Regions from separate parts of the Streptomyces sp. B15 genome, predicted to be linked through region 1. Evidence: riboswitches for the same ligand, from Rfam matches in the RefSeq annotation. Region 1 holds a riboswitch; each other region holds the start of a gene.

What was found. A riboswitch is a leader RNA that binds a small molecule or an ion and turns the genes downstream of it on or off. The one in region 1 is predicted to bind cobalamin.
Region 2: linked by a shared signal. The riboswitch ahead of KBY19_RS21505 (prenyltransferase/squalene oxidase repeat-containing protein) and the one ahead of KBY19_RS32175 (hypothetical protein) in region 1 are both predicted to bind cobalamin.
Region 3: linked by a shared signal. The riboswitch ahead of KBY19_RS16480 (hypothetical protein) and the one ahead of KBY19_RS32175 (hypothetical protein) in region 1 are both predicted to bind cobalamin.

The regions. Positions count from the first base shown of each region.
Region 1 covers NZ_JAGPXJ010000115.1:4,242-10,207, forward strand. Annotated here, with positions in the region: gene KBY19_RS32165 (ATP-grasp domain-containing protein) at 1-884, opposite strand, end outside; gene KBY19_RS32170 (cysteine synthase family protein) at 881-1,903, opposite strand; gene KBY19_RS32175 (hypothetical protein) at 1,900-2,778, opposite strand; cobalamin riboswitch at 2,926-3,085, opposite strand; gene KBY19_RS32180 (ferric reductase-like transmembrane domain-containing protein) at 3,369-4,355, shown strand; cobalamin riboswitch at 4,365-4,543, shown strand; gene KBY19_RS32185 (ABC transporter substrate-binding protein) at 4,633-5,679, opposite strand.
Region 2 covers NZ_JAGPXJ010000049.1:35-6,000, reverse strand. Annotated here, with positions in the region: gene KBY19_RS21525 (LLM class flavin-dependent oxidoreductase) at 1-594, opposite strand, end outside; gene KBY19_RS21520 (ferredoxin) at 684-917, opposite strand; gene KBY19_RS21515 (aldehyde dehydrogenase) at 1,013-2,491, opposite strand; gene KBY19_RS21510 (MBL fold metallo-hydrolase) at 2,652-3,893, shown strand; cobalamin riboswitch at 4,011-4,145, shown strand; gene KBY19_RS21505 (prenyltransferase/squalene oxidase repeat-containing protein) at 4,308-5,648, shown strand; partial or broken gene KBY19_RS21500 (hypothetical protein) at 5,774-5,966, shown strand, end outside.
Region 3 covers NZ_JAGPXJ010000031.1:33,125-39,090, reverse strand. Annotated here, with positions in the region: gene KBY19_RS16495 (ABC transporter ATP-binding protein) at 1-514, opposite strand, end outside; gene KBY19_RS16490 (iron ABC transporter permease) at 529-1,554, opposite strand; gene KBY19_RS16485 (ABC transporter substrate-binding protein) at 1,559-2,566, opposite strand; gene KBY19_RS16480 (hypothetical protein) at 2,712-2,933, opposite strand; cobalamin riboswitch at 3,000-3,181, opposite strand; tRNA gene KBY19_RS16475 (tRNA-OTHER) at 3,345-3,418, opposite strand; gene KBY19_RS16470 (hypothetical protein) at 3,604-4,335, opposite strand; gene KBY19_RS36515 (germacradienol/geosmin synthase) at 4,498-5,966, shown strand, end outside.

The sequences.
Region 1 (5,966 bases):
CCGAGCGCCCGGCACATTCCCTCGCCGACCAGTGCACCCCCGATCCGGGGGTTGATCTCTACGACTTCCGGGCCGCCGGTGGTCAGTACGAACTCCACGTGGGCGAACCGGTCGGTATAGCCGATCGCCGCGAGTACCTCACCGAGCCATCGCTCCAGCAGGGCCCGCCGGGCCTGCGGGAAGGCCACGGGGAACGCGGTGATCTCCTCCCGGAAGTACGGCTCCGGAGACATCAGCCGGCTGGAGACGCCCAGCAGCCGCGTCCGGCCCGTCCAGGTGAGGGTCTCGGCGCTGTACACCGGCCCGCTGAAGTACGGTTCCGCGAACAGGCGTCCCTTGAGCTCCCGGCCGGTCGCCTCCTCCAAGGCGGCCACCAGCTCCGGCTCGTCGCCGACCAGCCAGACATTCTGGCTCCCGGTGCCCGCCGAGTCCTTCACAACGGCGGGCAGTCCGACCTCCTTGAGCAGCGACTCCCGCGGCTCCGTGCCGGTGCCGATGACGTCCGCGGCCCGCCCGCGCGTCAGCCCGGCATCGTGCAGGCGGTTGCGTACTGCCGCCTTGTCCCTGGTCAGCCGTAGCGCGGCCGCATCCAGCCCGGGCAGGCCGAGACGGTCCGTGAGCTCGGCGCCGACCAGCGTCCAGGTGTCGGTGGAGCTGATCAGGCCGCGCAAGCCGGGAGTGTGCCGCAGCAGGCCCGCCACCCGTTCCATGTCGAAGGTGTCGATCTCCACGACATCGAGGGCGTCCTTCGGAAGGCGCTCCAACTCGTACGTGTAGAAGGAGCGGTCGCGCGTGAGCAGCATCAGTCGCTCGCCGAGTGCGTCGGCAGCGCGCGCCAGGTGTCCGAGTCCGAAGGTGAGTGACTCCAGGCAGACGACGCTCATGCCGCTCGCCCCTTCCGGCCCGCCGGGCAGGCCGTGCGCCGCCAGGCCATCGTGGACCAGGGCATGGACATCTCCTCGGGTGCGGTGATCTCGACCGGTTTCAGTGCGGCGGGGTCCAGGGCTTCGGTGTGCCGGGCGAAGACGCGCTCGACATAGCGGTGACCGGTATCGGCGCCGACCACCAGGTGCAGCCGGTCGGGGTGGCGGCGTGCCTCGTACGTGGCGGAGAGGTATCCGGCGCCGGTGGACAGCCCGGCGAAGACGGCGTGGTCACGCAGCAGGGCGACCGTGCCGGACATGGCATGGGTGAAGTCCAGCCAGTGGAGGCTGTCGTAGAGCTGGTGGCGGACGTTGTCGAAGACGATGGACGACCCGATGCCGGCGATGATCGCCTCCGGGTCCTGGTGGTCCTGGCTGCCGAAGGTGACGCTGCCGAACGGCTGAACGCCGACCAGCCGAACCGAGGGGTCGGTGGCGCGCAGGCGTTCCACGAGGCCGCCCGTCGAGGCTCCGGAACCGACTCCGCCGACGACGGTCAACGCGGTCGCGGGGAACAGGGCCGTGATGCGGTCGGCGACCTCGTGGTAGCCGAGGTAGTGGATGTCGTCGTGATACTGGCGCATCCAGTGCCAGTCAGGGTGGTCGGCGAGGATCTCCCGCACCCGCCGCACCCGCAGCTCCTGGTCCAGCTTGAGGTTCTCCGAGGGCCTGACCTGTTCCACGGTGGCGCCGAGGATCTCCAACTGGGCGCGGGTGGTGGTGTCCACGGTGGTGGACGCCACGATGTGGCAGTGCGTGCCGTAGCGGTGGCAGGCCAGCGCAAGGGCGTAGGCGTAGATACCGCTGGAACTGTCGATCAGAGTCTGTCCCGGGCGGATCGTGCCCCGCTCCAGGAGGTGGCGGACGGCGGCGAGTGCCGAGTAGATCTTCATCGACTCGAACCGGATCAGGACGAGGGCGTCGGTGAGCCGGACGAGATCGGGGGCCTTGAGGGCGTCGGCGATGTGGGGGTGGATCACCCGTAGCCTCCTTGGGCGAAGGAACACTGGTGGCCGAGCGAGTGGAAGAAGGCGGACAGTTCCGACTTGAGTGCGGCGTCGGGGCGGTCGGGGAACAGATAGCCGATCAGGCAGCCCGTGTGGGCCACGAAGATGCCGTCGGCGCCGAACCGCTCCCGGTGCGCGAGCATGCTGTCGAACGTCGCCTTGGGCAGCACTTTCTGCGACAGGGCGGCGCTGGTGGTGGCCGCCCGTGCGACGGCGGCCGGGTCTCCGGAGGCGAACCCTTTGAGCAGGTCGGTCAGGCAGCGCCCGTATTCCTCCCCGTGCCGCCGGTAGTGCCCCAGGAGCAGGTCGGTGACGGCGGCGGTGTCCACCGTCCCGGGCTCGGTGATGTGAGCGGTGTGGAAGCCGATGTCCGTGCCCAGCCGCCGGATCACGCGGTGCCGGCCGCTGAGGTGGAGGGCGAACTCGTCGAGGAAGACACTGTCGGCACGCTCGATCGCCGCCAGGACCCCGAGGACCACGTCCGTGTCGTAGGGCAGGGCGAAGAGCCGGAACAGACAGCGCAGTGTCGCCACGATGTCGGCGGTGGAACTCGCCATCCCCACGCCCACCCGCAGATCAGAGTGGGCGCGCCAGTGGCCCGGCGGCAGCGTGAGTCCGAAGTGCTCCAGGAAGAGCCGGGCCGCTGTCGCGGACTTCTCCCCGAGGGGCAGCCGGTTCGGCGCCGCCGTCCCCGGGGTGAAGTGCACCCAGGAGTGACGGTCCACGGGAAAGGACACCACCGCGATGTCCGGCTCGGAACCCGCCCGCAGCGGGCCCTGGTACAGCTCACCCAGCGTGCCGTGGCAGACGCCGGACACCGTGCGGACGACGGGAACTCGCGCGCTCACGGGGCACGTCCTCCTCCTGGTCCCGAGCCCCGAATCACCACCGGGAAGGAGGCGCGGCACAGCGTAGGCCGTGCAGCCGTCGATACCGCCAACCCAGTCCTCGAGGTCACCGTTCACAGCCCGCACCTCACGCGCGGGCGCAGTGGCAGGTCTTCGGACTTGTGAGCCCACCCGCCGGAAAATCCGGCGGATACCTACTGGCCGTCGCTTCCCCGACCCCGCCGATCCAGGGGCCCAGTGCTGTTGACGGCGTTCGTTCCCACTCACCGCTGCGGGACAGTCCCGGATTCCCACCGGGTTCCCTCTTGCGTCGTGCCGCCCAGATCCGGTCGGACGGATGGCACGAACCGACTGCACGCCTCAGCCTAGGGTGGCCCGCGCCGCTGCGGCAGGGGGCGTATCGCCGGTTGTCCGGATGTGATCGGTGCACGGGCGGGTGCGAGGACCTCGCGGCAGCTCAGCCGGCCCGGTCAGCGCCGGAATCACTCTGGCCGGATGTCGCCTCGGCAATCCCGGCCCACTTGGTGACACTGGTTCCGGTTCGCCCCACAGGCACACAGTCCGCCGGTGTACCGCCCGGAAGGCCCAGGATGCTGTCAGAGACGAGGCCGGAGGACGACGGCACGAGCTCGCCACCCGCCCGTGACAGGCGTCCGGCGGACGGCGCCGCCTTGCGCGCCGACCTGCGGGCGGCACTGCCCGACGCGAGTGCGGCGGTCGTCGTCACGGTGGCCGTCTTCGTATTCCTCTACGCGCGCATGGAGTCGGGTGACTCGGCGACAGTCGCGGTCATGCCGTTCATGGACGACCCCGGCACGTACTGGATGTACCTGCTCAGCCAGGCGTTCGGCTGGTCGGGTCTGCTGTGGGCCTGGGGCACGGTCATGCTCGGTCTGCTGCTGTCGGGGCCGCGCCCCACCCGGCTGCCGGTCTCCCGGCAGGCCCTGGAACGCTGGCACCGCACCACGAGCCTGACCGCGATGGCCCTGATGTTTGCGCACGCGCTGATGTTCGCGGCCGAACTCGTATGCTACGAGGCCCAGTTGGCGTGGGCCGAGCGGCTGTGGGTGGGATTCGCGGACGCGTTCGTGCCCGGCTGGTACGACTCGGGCACCGGCCGGGTCGCGATCCCGATCGGCCAGGGCGCCCTGTATCTGGCGGTTCCACTCGGGCTGCTCTTCTACGTCCGGCACCGCATCGGCGCGAACACCTGGCGTCGGCTGCACCGCTTCGTGATCGTCGTCTACGTGCTCAGCGTCTGGCACACACTGCTGTACGGCACCAATGTCTGGTACGGCGAGTGGCCGCGCACCGTTCTGTGGCTACTGCAACTCCCCGTCGCTGTACTGCTGCTGTTGCGTCTGCTGCGGCCCGCCCGGCGGGCCGAACGGCTGCACGCGCCCAGGCGGCGCGAGGGGGTGTCGCTGCCGGGCTGGCTGGGGCGGGCCGCAGGCCGGGCAGCCGCAGTGGCCGCCGTGTTGGGCCTGCTGATCGTGGTGGCGTCGGGTCATGACGGCGGCCGGGAACGCCCGGCCGAGCCCCCCTCGACGGGCCCGCACGCTCCCGAGCCCGAATGATCCGGGCATCCGACCGAGGAAATGATGAGCGCCGACAGGGTGACGGTGGAACGAGGAAGCCGGTGCGAATCCGGCGCGGTTCCGCCGCTGTGATCGGTGAGCGCATCCCGTACGAGCCACTGCCCCCGCGACAGGTGGGAAGGCCGGCGGTGCGGCCGAGGCTGCCCGTTCGAGCCGTCATGTCGAGTACCGATAGCGGGTTGCGAGAGGAAGGGGTACCAAGCGGTCGGGCCAGCCCTGCTACCGGCCCGCCGGCCTCGGCCGGCGGGCGCAGGAGTCAGGCGTTGAGCCTCTTCGACTTGTCGATGGCGGCGGCAAGACGTTCCAGGACCGGGGCGAAGCCCGCGTAGCTGAAGCGCTCTTCCATCGACCAGGGAGTGAGCTGGTCGGCCTCGACCGCGGGCAGTTCGCGCCAGGTGGCCTTCTCCCGCAGCTTCTTGCGGGACGGGGCGGTGGAGCGGTTGTCGACCATGATGAGATCGGCGTGGTATTTGTCGGCCTTCTCCCAGCTCAGGAACTCCCAGAAGCCGAACTCGTCGGACTTCTTGCCCTCGACGAACTCCACGCCCAGATCCTTGAAGTAGTGCAGGTCGCTGTAGGAGTCGGGGACCGCGACGTACAGGTTGTCCGGGTCGCCGGTGATCGCCATCACCTTGAGGCCCCCCTTGGCCTTCGCTGCGGCGCGCAGGGTCTTGGCGGCTTTGTCGAAGCGTGCCTCGGCGTCCGTGACCTTCTTCGCGCTCATGTCCGCGCCGAGGGACTCGGCCAGCTCGGCGGTGCGCTTGAGCGGGTCGAGCAGGGACGTGCGGGCGATGTCGATGCCGATGGTGGGGGCGAGCCTCTGGATCTTCTCCTTGCTCTCCGGCGGGACGTACCAGAGGTCCGGCGCCGGGAACATGTTGCTGACCAGCAGGTCGGGCTTGAGGGCGGCGTACTTCTCGAGGTCGAACCGGCCGAACGCGGTTCCCAGGCTCGTCAGGTCGGAGACGTTCATGTCTCCGACCTGCGGGTTGGGCTTGCCCCCCACCGGCTTGCTTGGCCCGAAGATTCCTGTGCACTCGATGCCGTAGTCGTACAGTGCAGCCGCCGTGCTGACATAAGCGACGATCCTCTTCGGCCGATGGCCGGACTTCGCCGTACGGCCCCGGTCATCCTTGAACGACCAGGACCCGCCCTCCGCGTCCCCTCCCGCCCGGGAGCCGCTGTCCTTGTTGTCGCCGCAGGCGCTGAGCAGCGGAGCGAGGGCGAGTGCGCCTCCGGCGGCGAGCAGTCGGCGACGGGAGGGCGTGGACAGGGCGGCGGGCCGGGAGGTCGCTGGGTGCATGGGGAGCTTCTTTCGCGCGGGAGAGTGGCAGGGGAGTGGTGGGATTCAGCCAAGCCCTCAAGAAAAACAAGGGAAGGCTAACCTAACTTCCCATTCGGCGGTACTCTCCGCGATCCGCACGGCCGCCCACCACCCCGACCGTGGGACGCTGGCGTGTTCTACGGCTCCCGGCGCCCGGTCACCGCACGGCGCACCCTGCCCAAGACGCCGGGGAGCAGTAACGGACGTTGATATGTCTTCCGGTGCCACCCCGCACCCCGCCACCCCGTACCCGCCAGCTCGAAGCG
Region 2 (5,966 bases), on a different contig from region 1:
CGCACCCGCGAGCACCGCCGTGTCCGAGGCGGCGGCCGACACGGGGCCCGACGCGAGGTCCGTCGCCGGTGCTGTCGCGGGTGCTGTTGGCGGGGCCTTCACCGGGGCCGCTTCGGATGTCCGGGCGGGCGGCGGCCAGTCGAGGGCGACCCCGTCCAGCTTGACGTAGCGCCCCTCGACCGTGACCCGTTCACCGCGCAGCAACGCCCGCATGGTGTCGAGGTGTTCGCGCAGCAGGGTGACGGGCGAGTCGACGCGTGCGCCGACCTGACCCATCCAGTCCTGTACGCCGTGACCGAGGCCCACCGCGAACCGGCCGGGGAAGAGACGGCGCAGTGTCGCGGTCTCCATCGTGGTCAGCGCGACGTTCCGCAGCGGGACCGGCAGCAGGCCCACGCCCACCCGGAGCCGTTCGGACCAGGCGAGGGCGGCGGCGGCCGTGGCGATGCCGCTCTCCAAGAAGCAGTCCTCCCACAGCCACAGCTGCTCCAGCCCCGCCTCGTCGGCGGCGCGGACCACGCTCCGCAGCCGTTCGGGAGGCAGCTGAGGCCGGAAAACAGCACCGAGAGCGTTGTCAGCACCGAAAGATGTCATGCGGCTGTTCCTACCCCGGCGTTCCGGCTCCGGGCAACGGAATACCGGCCCGATCCGGCCTCGTCCCGCTTCCCGCCCCTCCCGTCCGGTCAGTCCTCCGGTGGGAAGACCGGCTCCCCCGTCTCCGCCAGGGTGATGGAGATGGCCTCGACGGGGCAGCTCTCGGCGGCGTCCAGCACCTCTTCGGAAGGCTCGCGGTCGGGAGCCACGGGGTGGGACCGGCGGGCGGCATCCAGCCGGAACTCCTCGGGCGCCCCGCCCACGCACATCCCCGACCCGATACACAGGTCCCGGTCCACCTCGACGTGCCAGCGGTCAGCCATCGGCTCTCCTCATCCCGGGCCGGTGCCCAGCCGTCCGTCGGCCCGTTGCGTATCGTCTTCGGTCCGGTGACTCCTGCCCCTCGCTTCCCGGGAACTCACGCTTCCGCGGGCAGGTGGATCATCTTGTGCTCCAGATACTCGGCGTATCCCTCGGGCCCGAACTCCCGGCCGATACCGGAGTTCTTGTAGCCGCCGAACGGACCGAGCATGTCGAGGCTGAAGGTGTTGACGGAGTAGGTGCCGGTGCGTACACGGCGGGCGATGTCGATGCCGCGTTCGGTGTCGGCCGTCCATACGCTGCCGGAGAGCCCGTAGTCGGAGTCGTTGGCGATACGGACCGCCTCCTCCTCGTCCTCGTACGGCAGCAGGCAGATGACGGGGCCGAAGATCTCCTCACGGGCGATCCGCATGGCGTTGTCGACGTCCCCGAAAAGGGTGGGTTCGACATACCAGCCGGTGGGCATGGACTCCGGCCTGCCGCCGCCCGCGAGGACCTTGGCGCCCTCCTCCTGGCCGAGGGCGATGTAGTCGAGGCAGCGTCGACGCTGGCGTTCGGCGACCAGCGGACCGACCTCGGTGGCGGGATCCAGCGGATCGCCGACCCGCAGTCCGTCGGCGGCGGCCTTGAAGCGCTCGGCGATCTCGTCGTAGCGGCTGCGCGGCGCGAGGATCCGGGTCTGGGCCACACACGCCTGGCCGTTGATCATCCAGGCGAACGGGGTGATGCCCGCGACCGCCGCTTCCAGATCGGCGTCGGGCAGGATGACTGCGGCCGACTTGCCGCCCAACTCCAGGGTGACCCGGGTCAGATTGCGGGAGGCCACCTCCATGACCCGCTTGCCCGCGGCCACGGAGCCGGTGAAGGACACCTTGTCGACGCCGGGGTGCCCCACGAGATACTCGCTCACCTCGCGATCGGCCGGCAGGATCGACAGCACACCCGGGGGCAGCCCGGCCTCGTCGGCGATCTCGGCCAGCAGATAGGCGTCCAGCGGGGTCTCCGGCGAGACCTTCAAAATCGCCGAGCAGCCGGCCAGCAGCGCGGGGGCCAGTTTGGCGGCGGCGGTGAACTGGGGCACGTTCCACGGCACCACGGCCGCCACCACCCCCACCGGCTCCCGGCGCACCAGCAGCGGACCGAGCACCCCGGCCCGGCGCTCCTCGTGGCGGAAGTGGGCGGCGATCTTGACCGCGGTGTCCCAGACCATCATCGCGGCGAGGGACTGGACCATGACGGCCGAGGTGTACGGGGTGCCGTTCTGGGCGCTGATGACCTTGGCGATCTCCTCGCTGCGCACGGCGAAGGCGTCCTTGATGCGGGTGACCGTCTCGATCCGTTCGGCCAGCGGGCGCTGCGCCCACACCCCGGAGTCGAAGGACTCGCGTGCCGCGCGTACGGCGCGGTCGACGTCCTCGCGCGAGGCGTGCGGGACACGCCCGATGGGCTGCTCGGTGTGCGGCGAGACCACCTCGATGGCCTCGCCGCCGGCCGGGTCGGTGAAGGTCCCGCCGATGTAGAGCTGCCGGTGATCGGCGTACGCGATTCCGCCGCCGGTTCCGCTGGGGTTGTCCATCATGCCCGTGCCCTCCCTCTCCGCCCCACCCGTCGGTGTGACACCTGACACTCTCCTGACAGCGCATCAGAACTAGTACCAGTTCTAGTTCTAGGGAACAATGCCTCTGCCGGCCCGCAGGCCGCCACGCCCGCGCACCGAACCGGGGGGAGCCGTCGCCATGACGAACGGACCGCAGGCCGACGACGAGGGGCCGGGGGGCGAGGCCGAGGGACCGCGGGTGCACGCCGAGGGACCGCGGGTCGACGACGGGGGACCGCGGGTGGACGCCGGATCGCGGGCAGCCCCGCGCGGGCCCCGGGTCACCGATCACGGGGGCGGAATCTGGAGCATCCCCGTACCCATCCCGGACAATCCCCTCGGCCACACCCTCGTCCATGTGATCGAGACGGACGCGGGGCCCGTGCTGATCGACACCGGCTGGGACGACCCCACCTCCTGGCAGACCCTCGCCGACGGGCTCACCGCCTGCGGCACCTCCGTCCGAGCGCTGCACGGCGTACTGGTCACCCACCACCATCCGGACCACCACGGACTCTCGGCGCGGGTACGGGAGGAGTCCGGCGCCTGGATCGCCATGCACGCGGCGGACACCGCCGTCGTGCGCCGCACCCGCCGTTCGGACCGTGGCCAGTGGCTCGGCTACCTCGCCGAGAAACTCGCGGCGGCCGGCGCCCCCGAGACCCATACGGCGCCGCTGCGCACGGCCCTCGCGGAGGGCAGGGGTGGAGCACTGCCCGGTGCGCGGGCCGCACTTCCCGACCGCGAGATCGAGCCGAACGAGCTGCTGGCCCTGCCGGGACGGCGGCTGCGCGCCGTCTGGACCCCGGGACACACCCCGGGGCACGTGTGCCTGCACCTGGAGGAGCAGCACCCGGGCAACCCGGCCCGCTCCGGCTCCGGCTCCGGCGACCCTGGCAACTCGGGTGGTCGGGGCCGTCCGGGTGGGCCGGGCCGGGGAGGGCGGCTGTTCTCCGGGGACCATCTGCTGCCCACGATCAGCCCGCACATCGGACTGTACGAGGACCCGGACAGCGACGAGAGCACCGATCCACTCGGCGACTATCTCGACTCCCTCGAACGGATAGCCAGGCTGCGGCCCGCCGAGGTGCTGCCCGCACACCAGTACGCCTTCACGGACGCGCAGGCCCGGGTCGACGAGCTCACCGCTCACCATGCGGAGCGCCTCTCCGGTCTGAGAGCACTGCTCTCGGAGCGCGACCTCACCCCCTGGCAGCTCGCCGAGACGATGCGTTGGAACCGCCCCTGGGGGGAGATCCCGTTCAGCTCCCGCAACATCGCCGTGGCCGAGGCCGAGGCCCATCTGCGCCATCTGGTCAAGCTCGGCCGGGCCGAGGCCGTCCCCGGCAGCACCCCGGTCACCTACCGCGCCACCGGCTGAGACCCCTGCCGCACGGCCACCGCGATCTGGAGTCGGACGAAGCGGGACCGGCCCGACGGAACGACCCGGTGGCCCGTCCGGCTACAGTGGCCGACAGCCAGACAACGCCTCCGACCGGGGGAAGCCGGTGCGAATCCGGCGCTGACCCGCAACCGTGAGCGGTCCGTCACCCCGTCGCCGTACGCCGGCCGCGGGTCGTCCTCCACGACCCGGCGTATGCGCGCAGGTGACCGGCCGCGAGCCGGAGCACCCGGGCGGAGGTGGGCTCCTGTGGCCGAACCAGGCCACCGGCCCGTCGAGGTATACGGAGCCGAGCCCGGTGCGCCGCGGTGCGGGGCCGCGAAGTCGCGAGCCCCCTCGGCGGGGCGGCCGTGCCCGGCTGCGGTCCGCTTCCGTCACCGAAAGGCACTCGCAATGTCACCGCGCCGCCGCCGCGCCACGGTCCTCGCCGCCGCCACCGTGCTGTGCGCGACAGCCGCACCCGTGGCATCCGCCGCCGCAACCGCGCCCCATGCCGCCGAGAAGCCGTCCGAGCTGCCGGACGGGCTCTACGGAACGGCCGACCCGAAGTACGACGGGGTGTGGCGGCAGTCGATGGCGCTGCTGGCGCTGGACGGCGCCGGTGCCGTCCCCGCGAAGAAGGCCGTCGACTGGCTGGCCGGCCAGCAGTGCGCCGACGGCTCGTTCACCGCCTACCGCGCCGACGCCGGCAAGAAATGCGACCCGGACGCCACTCCCTCGGACACCAACGCGACCGCCCTCGCCGTGCAGGCCCTCGCCGCAGTCGGCGGCCGGAGCGACGCGGTGCGGGAGGCCCTGGAGTGGCTGACCTCGGTCCAGAACAAGGACGGCGGCTGGGGCAGCGCCCCGCGCGCCGCCTCGGACGCCAATTCGACCTCGCTGGCCATCGGCGCCCTGCACGCGGCGGGCCGGAACCCGGAGAAGGCCACCGCCCAGGGCGGCAGGTCTCCCTACGACGCGCTGCTGTCCTTCCAGCTCACCTGCGGCGCGAAGGGCATCGAGAACGCCCCCGGCCAGCAGGGCGCCTTCGCCTACCAACCGGACAAGAAGGGCGAGCTCGCCCCGAACGACGACGCCACCGCGGCCGCCTCCCTCGCCGCGCTGGGCGAAGGCGCGCTGCCCGAACCGCTGTCCAAGGACGCCAAGGACAAGCCGGTCACACCACTGAAGTGCGCCTCGGACGCGGGCACCGACGCCGACGCGGACGCCGACGAGGGAGACAAGAAGGGCGTTCCGGGCGGCCGCAAGCAAGCGGCGGGTGCGGGCGCGGCCTATCTGGCCGCGACGCTGAAGAAGAACGGCGGCCACTTCAGCTCCGTGACTCCGGGCGACACGAAGAAGCAGCCCGACTACGCGAACACCGCGGACGCCGTCGTCGCGCTGGCGGCCGGCGGCCACCGGAAGCCGGCCAGGTCCTCCCTGACGTGGCTCGCGGACAACGTGAACAAGTGGGACAAGGCCAAGAACGACCCGGCCGCCATCAGCTCCCTCATGCTCGCCTCCCGCGCCGCCGGCGGCGACCCCACGAAGCTCGGCGGGACCGATCTCCTCTCCCGCCTCGGCGACACCGGCCCGAAGCCCGCAAAGATGCCGTCGGACGACGCGGACTCCTCCTCCGACAAGAAGGACGACGGCACCACCATCCCCGTCTGGGCCTTCATCCTGGTCGGTCTCGCCATCGGCGCCGGCTTCGGCATCCTGCTCAGCGGTCGCCGCAAGAGGCAGCAGCTGTGACGGCCCGGACGGCGCACGGCGCCACCGCGCCGGAGCCGCTCCTGCCCCGGCCCAGGCCCAGGCCCAGGCCCAGGCCCAGGGCAGGGGCGGGGGCGAAGGCAGGGGCAGTCGCGGGGTGGCGGGGCGTGCGCCTGCCGGTCGTCGCCCTCATGGCGGTCACGGCGCTCGCCTCGCCGGCCGCACTCCCGGCCGCCACGGCGAGCGCGACTGCTCCCCAGCACCCCGCCGCCGGTACGGGCGCGGGTGCCGGTGCCGAGGCCCGTGTCGTGGCCGAGGCGAACGGCTACCGCTACTGGTCGTTCTGGCAGCAGAAGGAGG
Region 3 (5,966 bases), on a different contig from region 1:
AGCGCACATCCAGGTGGTTGGTCGGTTCGTCCAGCACGAGCAGCGCGGGCTCCTGCACCAGGGCGCGTGCCACCACCACCCGCTGCCGCTCACCTCCGGACAGCTCGTCGAAGGGACGCCCGGCCAGCTCCGCGGCACCCGTCCGCTCCAGCGCGGTGGCGACCCGCGCGGCGTCCTGCGCCGTGTCGCCCTCCCAGAACCGCTTGTGCGGGGAGCGGCCCATCGCCACCACCTGCCGTACGGTCAGCCCGAATCCGCCGCCCGCGTCCTGCGGTACGGCCGCCACCCGGCGGGCCCGCGCCTTGACGCTCAGCGCCGCCGTGTCGTCGCCGTCGAGAGTGATCCGCCCGCCGGTGGGCCGCAGCGTCCCGTAGACGCACCGCAGCAGCGTGGTCTTGCCGCTGCCGTTGGGGCCCACCACACCGACAGTCTCGCCGGGCACGGCCTCCAGCGTCACCCCGTCGAGCAGGGCGCGCCCCCCGGCCACCTCGTAGGACACCTCCTCGGCGCGCAGCGCGCACGCCCCGCTCACCCGGCAACCCCCTCGGTGCGCTGCGAACGCCGCAGCATCCACAGGAAGAACGGCCCGCCGGTGAGCGCCGTCAGCACGCCGACCGGGATCTCCTCGGGCGCGGCGACGGTACGTGCCGCCAGGTCCGCCAGGACGAGGAACGCCGCCCCGCCCAGTGCCGCGACCGGCAGCAGCGCGCGGTGGCCGGCGCCGACCGCCATCCGGGCGGCGTGCGGCACCATCAGCCCGACGAAGCCGATCGCGCCGCTCACCGTCACCAGCACCGCCGTCACCAGGGACGCCAGGACGAACACCGCCGCGCGGAAGCGCCCGGTGTCCAGGCCGAGCACCATGGCGCCCTCCTCCCCGGCCAGCAGCAGGTCCAGCGGCCTGGCCAGCGCCAGCAGCAGGAGGAGACCGGCGGCCAGCACCAGTGCGGGCAGCGGCAGGGTGTGCCACCGGGCCTGGCCCAGACCGCCCAGGGTCCAGAAGAGAATGGCCCGCAGATGCTCCTTCTCCGCGGAGGTCACCAGCAGCAGGCTCGTCAGCGCGGACAGCACGTATTGCACCGCCACTCCCGCCAGTACCAGCCGTCCCGTCGTCAGGGTCGCCGACGTTCCGCCGCGCCGCGCCATCGTGTACACGACGACGAGCGCGAGCATCGCCCCGGCGAAGGCGCCCATCTGCATCGAGAGCGCGCCGACGCCGAGCACGACGACCACGACGGCACCCGTGGAGGCGCCGGAGGAGATGCCCAGCAGATACGGGTCCGCCAGCGGGTTGCGCACCAGGGCCTGCAACACCGTGCCGACCAGGGCGAGTCCCGCTCCCACGACCGCCGCCAGCAGCACCCGCGGCAGCCGCACATCCAGCACGATCGTGGCGAACGGACCCGGCTGCGAGCGGCCCGTCAGCGCCGCCAGCACCTCCCCCAGGGGAATGCGCGCCGAGCCCAGCGCCAGCCCGGCCAGCGCCCCGGCGACGAGTACGGTGACGAGCGCCGTGGCCACCAGCGTGCACCGCGTTCGCGAACCGATGGGCACGGTGCTACTCCGCGCCGTCGCGGTCCGGGTGCAGCTGGTGGGCCAGCTCGTCCACCGCGTCCGGTACACGCGGCCCCAGGACGGCCGAGGAGAGCGGCAGCACGGCGAAGCGCTTGTGCTCGATGGCCGGCACGTCGGCCAGTGCCGGGTCGTTCAGCAGCCGTTTCTTCTTCTGGGCGACGGTCGTGCCGCCGTAGTCGTAGATCACCACGACCTCGGGCTTGCGCTGCACGACCTTTTCCCAGGAGACGTCGGCGAAGTTCTTGTCGACATCCGCGAAGACGTTGCGGCCACCGGCCCGGCGCAGGATCTCGTTGCCGATGCCCGTACCTCCCGCCGTGAAGGCGGCGCTCTCACCGCTGTCGTAGACGAACACCGGGGTGCGCTCGACCCCCTTCAGCCGCTCGGCGGTGTCCGCCAGCTGCCGGTCCTGCTTCTTGATCAGTGCCTCGGCGCGGTCGGGTACGCCGAAGGTGCGGCCGATCTCGCGGATCTCCCGGTGCAGGGTGGCGATGCCGACGTCCTTGGTGCAGTCCTCCACGTTGAGGCGGGTCTTGATGCCGCTGTCCACCAGGGCCGCGCGCTCCCGGCCCTCCGTCTTGTCGAAGGCGCTGGCGTAACCGCCGTAGACGAAGTCCGGGTTGGCGGCCAGCAGCGTCTCCTTGGACGGGTACTTCTTGGCCAGCACCTTGATGCCGCGGTACGCCTTCTCGTAGCGGGGCAGGATCCGGTCGTCGAGGAAAGCGGTGCCGGCCATCCGGTTCTGGAGGCCGAGTGCCAGCAGGATCTCGGTGACGTGCTGGTTCATGGTCACAGCGCGCCGGGGCGGCTCGGTGAAGGTGGTCTTCACCCCGCAGTTGTCGACCGTGTACGGAAACCCCTTCGCGGAGCTGCCGGTCTTCGTGCCCTCACCGCCGGCGCCGCCCGCACAGGCGGTGAGGGATATCAGCAGCAGCGAGGCGAGCGCCGCGCGGCGGGTGCGGCGCGGCGCGGCCGGTCCCGGACAGGTCATGGGTGTCTCCTCAAGACATCGTCGTCGGCGGGCACGAGCCGCACCCCGTGCACCTCGCCACGGTCGGGGGGCACGGGGGCGGCCCCGGTGGGGCGGGGTGCGGCCCCGCTGCCGGGGACGACGGCCTTGGCACCGTGTTCCGGCCTCACTTGGCGAGCCCGGGCTCACGCGGAGGGCGTGCTGCCTTCTCGGGCGCGGGGCAGCCGTCGGTCGGCTGCGGCACTTCGGGGTGCTGCCGGGGGCGGCCGGGGGCCGCTCCCGCGCCGGAGGCCTTGGTCGTGGAGTGGGCACCGCAGCCGGCGGTGCCCAGGACGAGTGCCAGGGCGAGGCCCGGCACATGTGCGTGGATACGGCGCGGTCGGCGCATGGCCAGCTGATCCTTCTCCGTCGTAAGGCCCAGTCGCGGGGCCCGGCGTGCCACCACGCCCGGGGCTGTCCGGGCGCGGGTGCCAGCAGGTCTTCGGGCTCGGGACTGTGGGAGCGTGCGCCTTCCCAGGGAGGAGGTCCCCAGTGGCCTCGTGCACGCCCCAGTCCCACACCGCTGCGCGTCAGCTCCGGATTCACACCGGATTCCCTGACCCGTTCAAGGGTTTGACTGGCGGCTGCAACGTACCACGCGGGCGGCAGACGGCAGGAACGGGGGAGAGGTGACAAAAGGGACCCCGGGGCTTTGCCCGGCCCCGGGGTCCTGGGTGCCGTTCGTTCGCACGTCCCAGCGGTTCATGGGCGGATCGTTCGGCGATGTCCTCGCGTGGAGCCACTCCACCACGGCGGCATGTGGAACCGCCGGCCGGGTTCGAACCGGCGTCTCGAGGTCGTCACCGCCCCGGTTGCCGGACGATGAACGGCGATGCTGAGCGTGGAGCGAGAGGTTGAGTTTGACCGGCACCCTGGCTCTGGCAGGGCCGCCGGGGGTTCACACATCAGCTTCAGCTTCAGCTTTGCGCTCCTGGCGCACCCCGGGCCGAAGTCGTCGAAACCCCGGCCCGGGGAGTCTTCGGTTGTTGTGCCGGCGCCGGCACCGGCGCCTTCGCGCCTCAGGCGAACAGGTAGCCGAAGACGGCGTCCCCGACGCGCTGGTCGCTCACCTCGGTCCCGTTGGCCTCCTCGCGGGCGAACTTCACCGCCGCGGCCAGTTTGTCCAGTCGCTCCAGCAGTTCGTTGATCCGCCGGGCGGGCAGGGCGCCGGAGTACTTGACCGTGGTCCAGTAACCGACCGGGATGTCCTCGTAGTAGACCTCGACCTGGGCCGGGTGCTTCTCCGTGGCCTCCGCCTTCACATGGTTGCGCGGCACCTTCTTGGTGCGGACGGTGCGGACCTGCTCGGTCTTCCACCAGTCCGTGGAGGGGTCCTTCTCCCACGCCTCGGCGCCGTCCAGCACCGGCAGCTTCCGCAGGAACGAGCCGAGCTCGCCCAACTGCTTCTCCAGGAACAGCAGATAGGAGACCGGCACCTGGGACAGGACCGTGCGTCCGTCGACGACGACATCCGCGCGAGCCGTGAGGTTCGCCCAGTCCTTCGTCGCCGTCACATCGAACAGCCGGGTCAGGATCTTCGCCGTTTCCTTCAGCACATCCTCGGCCTTGACCTGGACCCGCGTCGACTCCGGCGGAAGCTGCTCGCCCTCTTCGTCCTTGGGCTGGTACGTACGCGAGATCCCGGCCAGCATCTGCGGCTTCGTCAGCCCGTGCTGCGCCTGCGCCAGGTCCTGGGCCACCTTGGACTTGACGCCCTTCTCCACTGCGATGATCTGATTCAGCTTCGCCACGATCGCGAACCTAGCAGCCCAACATCGCCCCGCACCACGGATTTTGTTCGACAGCTCGGTAACAGGGCGGGTCCCACGTCCGGGTGAAAAAGGATGCTCATCGCTCTGCCCCGGGTAGGCAAAGGCAGCACCGATTCGACGAGCTGTGGGGATACCAAGACGTTGTCGCAACCCTTCGAACTGCCCGACTTCTACGTGCCCTACCCCGCCCGTCTCAACCCGCACGTCGACCAGGCGCGGGCCCATTCCCGGCAGTGGGCACGGCAGATGGGGATGCTGGAGGGGTCCGGGGTCTGGGAGACGGCCGACCTGGACGCGCACGACTACGCGCTGCTGTGCGCCTACACCCACCCCGACGCCACCGCCGAGGACCTGGAGCTGGTCACCGACTGGTACGTGTGGGTCTTCTTCTTCGACGACCACTTCCTGGAGATGTTCAAGCGCACCCAGGACCGGGCGGGCGGCAAGGCGTATCTGGACCGGCTGCCGCTGTTCATGCCGTTGGCCGACTCCGCGACCGTCCCCCCGCCCACCAACCCCGTCGAGGCGGGGCTGGCCGACCTGTGGGCCAGGACGGTCCCCTCGATGTCGGCCGACTGGCGCGCGCGATTCGCCGTCAGCACCGAGAACCTGCTCAACGAGTCGCTGTGGGAGCTGTCCAACATCAACATCGGGCGGGTGCCGAACCCGGTCGAGTACATCGAGATGCGGCGCAAGGTCGGCGGCGCGCCGTGGTCGGCCGGGCTGGTGGAGTTCGCGGCACACGCCGAGGTACCCGCGTCGGTGGCCGGCTCCCGCCCGCTGTGCGTACTGCGCGACACCTTCTCCGACGCGGTCCATCTGCGCAACGACCTGTTCTCCTACGAGCGGGAGACGCGGGAGGAGGGCGAGCTGTCCAACGGCGTGCTCGTCCTGGAGACGTTCCTGGAGTGCACCACCCAGGAGGCGGCCGACGCCGTCAACGACCTGCTCACCTCGCGCCTTCAGCAGTTCGAGCACACCGCACTGGCCGAAGTGCCCGCGCTCTGCGTCGAGGAGGGCCTGGATCCGGCCGCCTGCGCCGATATCGCCGCCTACGCCAAGGGGCTGCAGGACTGGCAGTCCGGTGGTCACGAGTGGCACATGCGCTCCAGCCGCTATATGAACGGCGGGGGAGCCGACGCGGCCGGACCGGTGCGGCTGCCGTTCGTCCCGGCCGGTATCGGCACCTCGGCCGCCGAAGTACTGCGCCCGCACACCCGGGCGCAGGTGCGGCGTACCCGTTCCTTCAGCCACGTACCGCATGAGCGCACCGGGCCCTCGCTGCTGCCCGACTTCGAGATGCCCTTCGAGCACCGGCTCAGTCCGCACCTGGGCGGCGCCCGGGAGCGGGTGGTCGAGTGGGCGCGTGCGATGGGGCTGCTGGAGCCGCAGCCGGACGTGCCCGGCGGCCGGGTGTGGGACGAGGAGCTGATGCGGGACAACGACCTGCCGCTGTGCGCCGCCGGTCTGCACCCGGACGCGACGGCCGACGAACTCGATCTGGCCTCCGCCTGGCTGGCCTGGGGCACCTGGGGCGACGACTACTATCCGGTCCGCTTCGGCCGCACCCGCGATCTGGCGGGTGCCAAGGCGTGCACCCGGCGGCTGTC